Regions from separate parts of the Stenotrophomonas sp. STEN023 genome, predicted to be linked through region 1. Evidence: predicted binding sites of a transcription regulator. Region 1 holds the regulator's gene; the other holds the start of a gene.
What was found. The regulator FliA, encoded in region 1, starts transcription of late flagellar genes. The targets are predictions, from matches to a motif close to TAAAGTTTNNCNNNCNNNGGCCGATAA.
Positions count from the first base shown of each region.

Region 2: ACVOLV_RS00055 (methyl-accepting chemotaxis protein) is a predicted target of FliA. The motif match lies at 2,090-2,116, and genes of this name have one in related genera.

Region 1 covers NZ_JBRREF010000108.1:2,869-8,620, reverse strand. Annotated here, with positions in the region: gene ACVOLV_RS20250 (chemotaxis protein CheA) at 1-532, opposite strand, end outside; gene ACVOLV_RS20245 (protein phosphatase CheZ) at 536-1,156, opposite strand; gene cheY (chemotaxis response regulator CheY) at 1,156-1,548, opposite strand; gene ACVOLV_RS20235 (RNA polymerase sigma factor FliA) at 1,562-2,311, opposite strand; gene ACVOLV_RS20230 (MinD/ParA family ATP-binding protein) at 2,308-3,192, opposite strand; gene flhF (flagellar biosynthesis GTPase FlhF) at 3,179-5,011, opposite strand; gene flhA (flagellar biosynthesis protein FlhA) at 5,161-5,752, opposite strand, start outside.
Region 2 covers NZ_JBRREF010000001.1:8,426-14,177, reverse strand. Annotated here, with positions in the region: gene ACVOLV_RS00070 (NUDIX hydrolase) at 1-275, shown strand, start outside; gene mnmA (tRNA 2-thiouridine(34) synthase MnmA) at 272-1,393, shown strand; gene hflD (high frequency lysogenization protein HflD) at 1,403-2,017, shown strand; gene ACVOLV_RS00055 (methyl-accepting chemotaxis protein) at 2,145-3,335, shown strand; gene ACVOLV_RS00050 (hypothetical protein) at 3,476-3,664, shown strand; gene ACVOLV_RS00045 (bifunctional diguanylate cyclase/phosphodiesterase) at 4,106-5,752, opposite strand, start outside.

The DNA of each region.
Region 1 (5,752 bases):
GGTCATCGCCGGCCTTTGCCGCAGCGATGGGCTGGGCACCGGGGGTGCCGCTGCCATGCAGTTCGTTGAGCAGGGCTTCGAACTCGTCTTCGCTGATCAGGTCACTGTCGCCCGCAGGCGCAGCAACCGGTTGCGCGACCGCGACGACCGGCGCGGCGCCAACATCGAACTGCGCGATCAGCGCAGCAGGTGCGTGTTCTGGTTCGGTGCCCGAAGAGACTGCGTCGAGCATGGCCTGAAGCCAGTCCAGCGATTGCTGGGCGGCATCAAAATGGTGTGCCAGCAGTTCGGCCTTGCCGGCGCGGGCCATGCCGAGGGTTTCCTCGGCGGCGTGGCACAGTTCCACCATCGGATGGATCGCCAGAAAACCGGCGCCACCTTTGAGTGTGTGGAAACCACGGAATACGGCGTTGAGCTGCTCGCTGTCATGCGGTGCCTGTTCCAGCGTCACCAGCTGCTCGCCGAGGCGATCCAGGATCTCCTGCGCTTCGAGGATGAAGTCGGCGGCGATGTCGTCGGCAAAAGCACTCATGGCTTACAGCCCCAGATCCGAGAGCAGGTCGTCGGCGTCGACCTGCGACACGGCGTGGCGGTCCAGGCCATTGACGGCCGGACCAGCCAGTCCCTGGTTGCGGGCGTCTTCTTCCGGTGGCGGCAGGCCCAGCGCGCCAAAGCCTTCATGCACGCGACGGACGATGCCAACCACGCGGCGGATGATCTGCCCGGTCAGGTCCTGATAGCTCTGGGTCAGCGCCACTTCGGTGAGGTTGTGGCGGATGCGTTCGAGGATTTCGCCTTGGTCGGCATTGAGGCCATCGCTGCGCAGGCGCTCGGTCAGGGCGCGGCATTCCTCGGCCAGATCCAGTGTGCGGTGGGTTGCCTGCTCGGTCATCTGTACCACGTGATCCAGGCGAGCGCAGGCGTCATCCAGCTCGCCGGCTTCGCTGGGCACGCTGGGCAATTCGCCCAGGGCCTGACCCAGTTCGCGTGCGAGCCGGCCCAGGCCGGACATCATCGGCTGGGCGCGCAGGGCGGCCAGCGCGTCGATTTCCCGGCGCCAGCCGGCTTCGTCGCCGCTTTCCAATGCTGCCAGTGCGTCCTGCAGGCGCTGCACCAGGGCCGATTTGTCGTTCAGTGCTTCCCCGAGCTGGTTCATCAGGCGCTCGCTGCCAGGCGTTCGAAGATCTTGCCGAGCTTCTCTTCCAGCGTCTGCGCGGTGAACGGCTTGATGATGTAGCCGTTCACGCCGCTCTGCGCGGCCTCGATGATCTGCTCGCGCTTGGCTTCGGCGGTGACCATCAGGACCGGCAAGGTCTTGAGCTTGGCATCGTTGCGGATGGCCTTGAGCAGCTCGATGCCAGTCATCACCGGCATGTTCCAGTCGGTGACGACGAAATCGAACGGCTGGCTCTGCAGCAGTGACAGCGCGGCATGCCCGTCCTCGGCTTCGGCGGTATTGGTGAAGCCCAGATCGCCGAGCAGGTTCTTGACGATGCGACGCATCGTCGAGAAGTCGTCAACGATCAGGATGCGCATGTTCTTGTTCAAAAGGCTTTCCTCTTCATGGTTCCTCGAGGCCGGCGTCTGCCGCCTCGAAAATCTTCAGCCGCCCGCGCAGGCGCAGCATGGCTTGGCCGTGGATCTGACAGACGCGGGATTCGCTAACGCCCAATACCGCGCCGATTTCTTTCAGGTTCAATTCCTGCTCGTAGTACAGCGACAGCACCAGCTGTTCGCGCTCCGGCAGGTGGCCGATGGCCTTGCCCAGCTCGGCACCGAACTGGCTGCGCTCCAACACCTGCTGCGGGTTGGGGCCGCCGGTGGTCGGGGTGTCCAGTTCGCCCTGGTCTTCGATGCGCGATTCCAGGCTCAGCACCTGCCCGCGCGAGGCATCTTCGACCAGTCGCATATATTCGGGCAGCGGCAGTTCCATCGCTTCGGCCACTTCGCTGGCGCTGGCCGCGCGGCCGCTGCTCTGTTCCAGGCGGCGGATGGTGGCGGCGGCATCGCGGGCGCGGCGGTGTACCGAGCGCGGTACCCAGTCGCCACGGCGGATCTCGTCGATCATCGAGCCGCGGATGCGGATGGATGCATAGGTCTCGAACGATGCGCCCTGCTCGGCGTCATAGCTGCGCGAGGCCTCGATCAGACCCATCATGCCGGCCTGGATCAGGTCATCGACCTCGACGCTGGCCGGCAGGCGCGCGGCCAGGTGGTGGGCGATGCGGCGGACCAGGTCGGCGTGGCGGGTAATGCAGTCATTGGCCGCACTGCGCTGGACTTCACGGTATTGAGCGGCTGCATTGTTCATGCCTTCACCTTCTGCTGGATGATGCGTTCCAGGAAGAACTCAACGCCGCCGCGCGGGGCGGTTGGGGCTTGCCAGCGCGCGGTGCGACGGGCGATTTCGTTGATGGCCAGCGAGGCTGGCGCGGAAGGGTAGAGCTTCACCACCGGCTGCTGGCGCTGCACCGACAGGCGCAGCCAGTCGTCCTGCGGCACGCAGCCCAGGTAGTTCAGCGAGACATCGATCAGGAACTTCTCGCAGACCCGCACCAGCTTTTCGTACAGGGCGCGGCCTTCATTAGGGTCGCGCACCATGTTGGCGACGACCTGGATGCGGTCCACGCCGCGCTCGCGCGAGAGCACCTTGATCAGCGCGTAGGCATCGGTGATCGAGGCCGGCTCGTCGCAGACCACCACCACGGTGTCCTGGGCGGCTTGGCAGAAGGTCAGCACGCTGTCGGTGATGCCGGCGGCGGTGTCGATGATCATCACATCGAGCTCGCGTTCCAGCTCGGAGAAGACATTGACCAGGCCAACGTGCTCGGCCGGCTGCAGTTCGGCCATGTGCCGACGGCCCGAGGCGGCGGGCACGACCAGCACGCCGTTCGGACCTTCGATGATGACTTCTTCCAGCGTGGCGCGGCCGGCGACCAGATCGGCCAGGGTGTGCTTGGGTTGCAGGCCCAGCACCACGTCGATGTTGGCCAGGCCCAGGTCGGCGTCGAGCAGCAGGGTGCGTTTGCCCATGCCTGCCAGTGCCACGGCCAGATTGGCCGAGACATTGGTTTTACCTACACCGCCCTTGCCGCCAGTGACCGCGATGGTGCGTACCGGGCCGGCTGGTTCGTGCCGGGTTGCCGACAGCGGGAAGGTGTTGGTCAGCTTGGCGTACTCACGCGACTGCATTGTTCAACTCCGTGTTGCAGGGCATATCGGCCGCGCGGCGCAAATCTTCAAGGCGGAGTACAAGATTTGCGGCAGAGGCCCGATAAAGGTCTTCCGGGACGTCCTGGCCGTCGGTCACCCAGGTGATCGGCAGGCGGTGATCGACCGCCACCGACAGGGCCGAACCGAAGCGGCCGGTCTCGTCCAGCTTGGTCAGCACCACGCCCTGCGGGTTGGCGGCGCTGAAGCGGCGCACCACTTCGTCCATGTCCTGGAAGGCGGTGTTGGCCGGCAGCACCAGCAGGGTGCGGATCTGGCCGGCGGCGCGCAGCCACTGCAGCTGGGCAGTGAGGGCGCGGTCGCGCTGGCCCAGGCCGGCGGTGTCGATCAGCACCAGCTTGTAGTCGGCCAGCTTCTGCAACAGCTGGTTCAGGTCGGTGCCGCTATTGGCCTCGTGCACGGCGATGCCGAGCTGGCGGCCGAAGCCGTACAGCTGCTCGCGGGCGCCGATGCGCTGGGTATCGGTGGTGACCAGGGCCACGTCGCGGGCGGCATGGGCTTCGGCGAAACGCGAGGCCAGCTTGGCGATGGTGGTGGTCTTGCCGGCACCGGTGGGGCCGACCAGGGCGATGACGCCACCGGTTTCCATCGGGTCGACCGGTGCGATCGGCAGCTTCTTCGAGATCAGGCCCAGCATCAGCCCGCGCGCGCGGCTGGGGTCGATGTCGGCCGGGATCTGGGTGGCGACGTCGCGCGCCAGGCCCGCGTCGAAACCGTATTCGTCCATCAGGTCCAGCGCATTGGCGCGTACCGCGCTGCCGCGCAGGCGTTCATCGGTGAAGCGGTTCATCTCGCGCTCGATCAGGTGGCGCATGCCGGCAACTTCCTGGCGCAGCTGGCTGAGTTGTTCGTCGTCGCGGGTGATGATCACTGGTGCGTTGGTGCCTGCACTCACCGGGGAGCTGGCGACGGCGGCGGCAGGTTCAGTGGATTCAACAGCGCTGGCGATCAGGCCTTCAGCGGGCTGCGGGGTAGCGACTGCAGCGATGGCTGCTACCGCAGCGACCGGCGCTGCGATTGCCTCGATTGCGGGCGCTACTGTGACGGGTGCGATGGCGGCCGGGGCTGGATTGAGCACCGGTGCCGCGGGAAGTGCCGGGATGGCTGCGGCAACGGTCGGCTGCGGCAACTCCGGCTCCGGCATCGGCGGGTCGATGACAAAGCGAGCGCGTTCCATCGGTGCAGGCGGCTCGATGGTGACGGCGGCGATGGCGTCGGCAAAGCTGGCCTGCTGGCTGACCGCGGGTGCGGCGGCCAGCGGCGCGACCGCAGCGGCGCTGCCGGCGGGACGGAAAGCCGGCACCACCGGCAGTTCGTCGGCGCTGGCCGGCTGGGTGGCGAAGACGGGCTGCGAGACCGGCGCGCGCGGAGCAACCGGTTCAACGTCGGCGGACTTGAGCAGGCCGGCGAAACGGCTGCCCGGTGCCAGCTCGATGCTGTTGTCGATGGAGCGGCCGGTGGCGCCAACCGCCGAACGTGCCAGCGCGGCGACGGCCGAGGTGGTGGCGGTGACCGGTTCCGGCTCCGGCGTCTTGCGGCGGGTCATCGCGGCCATGATGGCTTCGGCGGCGCTGCGTGGCTTGGCCGGTGCCGGTGGGGCCGGGCGGGTGGCTTCCAGGGCCTGCTTCACTGCGGTTTCGTCGTAATGCGCGGCCGCCACGATCTCCACACCTTCCTCGATCCGGCGGTTGGACAGGATCACGGCATCGGGGCCATGTTCCTTGCGCACGAGGTTCATGGCGGTGCGCATGTCAGCGGCGACGAAACGTTTGATCTTCATGCTTTGGTACCGGGAGTGAGGCGGCGAAGGAGTGGCGTTGGCGATGTCGAACATGACGAAGCGGGCTCCTTCTTGCGGAATGGGGGCGGTGCAACAGGTGTCTGGTTTCCGTCACCGGCATGGCTGCCGGTGTCGGCTTTCGGGCTGCCTCAGCTGATCGTGCCGACCAGCTTCAGGCGTTTGTCTTCCGGTACTTCGCTGTAGGCCAGGACCGACAGCGAGGGAACGCTGTGGCGGACCAGGCGTGCCAGCGCGGCGCGGACCGGGGCCGGTACCAGCACTACAGCCGGTTCGTTTCGGGCCTCCTGCTTGCCGACGCAGTCGGCAAGGCTTTGGTGGAGGCGTTCGGCGAGACCAGGTTCCAGTGCGGCGCCATTGCCTTGTGTTGACTCCTGCAAGACGCGTTCCAATTGCGGGTTGAGGGTGAACACCGGCAGCTCGGGCGAGGAACCGGCGATCTCCTGCACGATGAAGCGGCCCAGTGCATTGCGTACTGAGGCGGTAAGTGCCGCGGCGTCCTGGGTGACTGCGGCGGCTTCGACCAGCGCTTCGGCGATCTTGCGCAGCTGGCGGATCGGGATGCGCTCGACCAGCAGGTTCTGCAGCACGCGGGCCACGGTGGACAGCGGCAGCGCCTTGGGCGACAGGTCTTCGGCCAGCTTGGGCGCGCTCTTGGCCAGGGTCGCCAGCAGCTGCTGCACTTCCTCGTGGCCAAGCAGTTCCGGGGCGTGCTCGCGGATC
Region 2 (5,752 bases), on a different contig from region 1:
GCTGGGACGTGCGCCTGACCGGCTTCATCGGCAGCTACCAGTGGACGGCAGGCGATGGCACGCCGTTCCTGCGCTTCGCCTTTGCCGCCGAGCCCGTGCGCCACCACCCCGAGCAGCCGCTCGATGCGGGCATCGTGCAGGCGCTGTGGCTCAGCCCGGTGGCCTTGCAGGCAGACATGGCACGGCTGCGCAGTCCGCTGGTCTGGCATACGGTTTCCGATTGGCTGGCCGGCCAGCGTTACCCGCTGTCGATCCTGCGGCAGGTGGCACCATGAGCACTCCCAAAATCGTGGTCGGCGTTTCCGGCGGCGTTGACTCGTCGGTGGCAGCGCTTGCCCTGGTCCAACAGGGGCTGGATGTCGCTGGCCTGTTCATGCAGAACTGGGCCGACGACGGCAGCGGCCATTGCCGCGCCGAAGATGACCGCCGCGACGCGGTGGCAGTCTGCGGTCGGCTGGACATCCCGTTCCATTTCCGCGACTTCTCCAACGAATACTGGCAGGGCGTGTTCGAGCACTTCCTGGCCGAGTACGCGGCTGGCCGCACCCCCAACCCGGACGTGCTGTGCAACCGCGAGGTCAAGTTCAAGCATTTCCTCGATGCTGCCCGCGAGCTGGGCGCCGAGCGCATCGCCACCGGCCACTACGCCCAGGTGGACCACGCCGGCGGGCGTTGGCGCCTGCTGCGCGGCGCTGACCGCGGCAAGGACCAGAGCTATTTCCTGCACCAGCTGGGCCAGACCCAGCTGGCGGCAACCCTGTTCCCGATCGGCCACATGGAGAAGAGCGCGCTGCGCCGCATCGCCCGCGAGGCCGGCCTGCCAACCCACGCCAAGAAGGACTCCACCGGCATCTGCTTCATCGGCGAGCGTGATTTCCGCGAGTTCCTCGGCCAGTACCTGCCGGCCCGCGAAGGTGAGATCCACGATCCCGAGGGCCAGGTGATCGCCCGCCACCCGGGCGTGTTCTATTTCACCCTGGGCCAGCGCGAAGGCCTGAACATCGGCGGCGTCCGTGGCCGCCCGGCCGCGCCCTGGTTCGTGGTCGGCAAAGATGTGGCACGCAACATCCTCTACGTTGACCAAGGCCACGACAGCCCTTGGCTGCAGTCCAACTGGCTGCGCAGCGAGGCCATGCACTGGATTGCAGGTGCCCCGCCAGCCCGTGCGTTCGAATGCACCGCGCAGACCCGTTACCGCCAGCCAGACGAAGCCTGCACCGTGAAGGTGCGTGATGACGGTACGCTGGACGTGCACTTCGCACGCCCGCAACGCGCCGTCACCCCAGGCCAATCACTGGTCCTGTACGACGGCATGGAATGCCTGGGTGGCGCGGTGATCGCTGCCACCGATGCACCTTTGGAGCGCCGCCTGGCCGGCCCTGTTTCCCTTTGAGAGATGACCATGACTTTTTCCATCGATGACCGCGTACTTGCCTTGGCCGGCATTGCCCAGGCCCTGCAGCAGGTCCGCCGCATCGCAGAAACCGGCCACTCGGAGAGCGCCATCGTGCGCACCGCGATGGACAGTGTGTTGCGGATTGATGCCACCTCGCCGGCTGCCGTCTATGGCAGCGCCACCCAGGTTGAAGCCGGCCTGCGCCTGTTGCGCGACTACTTCCGCAACCAGGGCAAGGATGACCTGTTGCCGCGACTGGCGCTTTCGGTGATGCAGCTGGAGCGCCGTTTCGTGCGTGAAGGTGCCACGATCGACAAAGTCGAAGCCGGTATCCAGCGTGCAGCCGCCATTGCCCAGGAACGCGGCGACAGCTCCCACCCCGATGTGCTCAGCGCGATGGGCGCGCTGTACGCGGAGACCATCAGCCAGCTCAAGCCCAAGATCATGGTGCAAGGCAACCCGCACTACCTCGGCCAGGCGATGGTGGTGTCGGAGATCCGGGCGCTGCTGCTGGCCGCCGTGCGTTCGGCCGTGCTCTGGCGCCAGCTGGGCGGCGCGTACTGGGATTTCCTGTTCTCGCGCAAGGCCATGCTCGAAGCCATCGAGCGCCGCCTGCGCTGAATCATGCCGGCCCGCAGCCAACGCGCTTGCGGGCCGGCACTGCAAAACCTCTCGGGATTCACGTCAGTGGGCTAAAGACACCCCGCCTACTGCCGATACTGCATTCGTGACTCTCCCGAGAACGTCCATGTATTCACGTATTGCAATCCGTTTGGCAGCCCCGTTGGTCCTCACCCTTCTGGTCGTGGTCGCTGCTGCCCTGTCCTGGCCTTCGGCAGCGCTGTGGGCGATCCTGACCACCATGGTGCTGAGCTGGCTGGTATTTGCCTGGTGGAGCGTGCATACGCAAGCCCAGCGCTCGCCTGAACACGCCAAGGTGCTGAAGGAGCAGGACCACCTGCTCAATGAGCTGCGCAGCTTTGTCAGCAACGAGATCGATGGCTCGCGCAGCGAGATCGAACGCGCCCGTGAGCTGATCCGGCAGGCTGTCGGTGGCCTCGGTGGCAGCTTCGACGCGATGAGCCGCAAGTCGCGCCAGCAGAGCCAGGCATTGGCACGCATCGTCGATCGCGCCGGTGACGAAGGCGGCGGCGGTGTCGATGTCGCCCGTTTCGCCCAGAACGCCAGCCACCAGATGGAACAGCTGGTGGAAGCACTGGAGCAGGTCAGCGGCCAGAGCAGCAACACCGTGCAGCACATCGACCAGATGGCGCAGCACCTGGATGGCATCTTTGCGCTGCTTGAAGACGTCAAGTCGATTGCCGACCAGACCAATCTGCTGGCCCTGAATGCAGCCATCGAAGCAGCCCGAGCTGGCGAAGCTGGTCGTGGTTTTGCAGTGGTAGCCGACGAGGTACGCAACCTCTCCGAGCGTTCCACCACGTTCAACGAGCAGATCCGCAAGCTGGCGCACAGCTCCAAGGACGCCATTGCCAAGGTGCGCGAAACCGTCACCCACATGGCATCGCGCGACATGGACCGCTCGCGTGAGGCTCGCCACGAAGCCGCCTCGATGCTGGACAGTGTGGCCGCCATCAATGCCTCGCTCGGCGACGGCATGCGCGAGATCTCCGAATGCGGCCGCGCCATCGACGGCAGTGTCGCCGAAGCGGTGCGCGCCCTGCAGTTCGAGGACATCGCTACCCAGGCGCTGGGTGGCGTGCATACGCACCTCGACCGCCTTGGCGCGATCAACCGTGAAGCGGTTGCCCTGCAGGAACTGCTGCACCGCAATGGTGGCGTGTTCGACGGCGAAATGGTCAATGCACTGCAGCGCACTGGCAGCCGCCTGCGTGAGCTGCGTGTCGAGTGGGAACGCCCGCCGCACAAGCCGGTGTCGCAGCAGAGCATGGGCGCCGGCACGGTGGAGTTGTTCTGAGTTCGTACCGCACCCGCCTTGCATCCGAGCCCCGGCCACTGGTCGGGGCTTTGCTGTGGCTTCGACCGTACTGATACATGCTCCTGCCCCGCGCTACCGCCAACAGCAACGCCGAGCCAGCAACACAGGCAGGTGACGCAATGTCAGATTCCGCTGCCACCAGCAACATCTCACTGCGCAGACGCGAGCAACTCGCACGGCTTGAGCAAGGCGCCGAACAAGAGCTCCTTGAGCTGCGGGCGAAGCGTGATCAAGCGCAGAGCCCGGGTTCCAAAGAAGGCAACGACTGGCTGGCAACCTGCATCGATTGGGATCTTTCGGTTCCTTGAAACGCTAGTCCCTAGCCCGGGTGCGCTTTATTTGCCCGGGCTATGTCTCTGCGCCTGCTGTTCATGGCTGCCGTGCACGCACGCAGGCGTCGGGACAGCTCCAGCTGCAACACGAACCGCGAACTCGCCTTCGAGCTTGTGGCTACGCCCTACGCCGCTCCCTGAGCACCGCCGACCTGGCCAGCTACGCTATTCCGTAGCCCGGGTAAGCGCAGCGCACCCGGGGCCCATGGCGAAGCCCAGGCATGGCCAACACAGTTCGAGCTCCCGGGTGCGCTGCGCTTACCAGGGCTACATCACGTTGCGGGCGACCCAGCAGCGCTGAAAGCTGCACGGAACATCACGTACAAGCCGTGCCTGGCACCACAGCCGTCGATACTCGCGCGCACCAAAAAGCCCGGCTACCTGTTCCGTAGCCGGGCTCCATGTTGTTTCCGGAACTCAGTGCGTCGCGCTGATGCTGTTGCTCGATGCGACCTGCGGCGGCTCCAGCAGTTCAGCCGGGCCACTGCGCAACCACTGCACCATCTCGCGCGGCCGCAAAGGACGCGAGTACAGATAGCCCTGCAGCTCGTCGCAACCCTGCTGCTTCAACATCGCCGCTTCGGCCGGCGTCTCGACGCCTTCAGCCACCACCCGCATGCCCAATGCGTGGCCGAGGTGCACGATGGCCTGAGTGACTTCTGCGGTACCTGCATCGTGGAGCATGCCCTGCACGAAGCTGCGGTCGATCTTCAGCCGCTGCACCGGGAACCGGTTGAGGTAATGCAGGTTGGAGAAGCCTGTACCGAAGTCATCCACTGCCAGCGGAATACCGTGCTCCTCGAAGACATCGAAGCACTGCCGCAACGCATCGGTATCGCGGATCAGGGCGGACTCGGTCAGCTCCAACTCCAGCCGCTGCGCTGGCCAACCGGACTGCTGGCAGATCGCCACAACCCGTTCGGCAAAACCGCGATCACGCAGCTGCAGCGCCGACACATTCACCGCCACACGATCAAACTGCAGGCCCGCCTGTTGCCAGACAACTGCTTGGCGGCAAACCTCCTGCAACACCCAATCACCGATGTGGATGATCTCACCGCACTTCTCGGCGATGGGAATGAATTCGGCCGGACTGCAGGCGCCAACACGCGGACTGTTCCAGCGTAGCAAGGCCTCGATCGACGGGGTTGGATCGCCATTGGCATGCACCAGCGGCTGGTAGACCAGGCTGAACTCGTCGCGTTCGACCGCACCGTGCAAGGCGTGCTCGATCTCGATCCGGCGCTGGGTGCGCGCCAGCGCATCCTGGCTGTAGTACTGGTAGGTATTGCGCCCGGCCTCCTTGGCTGCATGCATCGCCGCATCCGCAGCGCGCAGCAGGCTGTCGAAGTCATTGCGGCCTTCGTCCAGCAGCGCGATGCCAACGCTGGCACCCACCTTCAGGGTCGCATCCTCGCGGTACAGCGGCTCAGCCAACGAGGCAATCAGCTTGCGTGCCACATGGCCTGCGTCTTCGGCCTCCACCAGATTGCGCAGGATGACGATGAACTCGTCGCCGTTGAAACGGGCGAACAGATCAGCATTGCGCAGGTTCTGGTGCAGGCGCGCGGCTGCTGCTTTCAACAGCATGTCACCGGTGGCATGGCCGAAGGTGTCATTGATGGTCTTGAACCCATCCAGATCAATGAACAGCATCGCCAGGATGGCGCCGCGTTCACGGGCCTCGATGATTGCCTCCGAGCCCTGCTCCCGCAGCAACATGCGGTTGGGCAGGCCGGTCAGCAAATCGTAGTGTGCCAGCAGCTCAAGCCGCTCGTCGGCGTCACGTTCGCGGGTGATGTCGCGGAACAGCACCACATAGCGCTCCGGCAGGCCTTCGCGCTGATCCAGCTCGATCAGCACCTGCACCCATACCCGCTGCCCCGAGGGACGGTAGAAACACAGGTCGAGCTGCTCGGGCAGCCCGCCCTCGGCGATGCGCAGCAGCGCGGCCTCGAAACCGTCGCGGGAATCGGGGGTGTAGAGATCCAGCGCCTGGTCAAGCGTGACCGGCGCTTTGCGCAGACCGTGGATGCGGTAGCACTCCTCGGTCCACTGCATGGC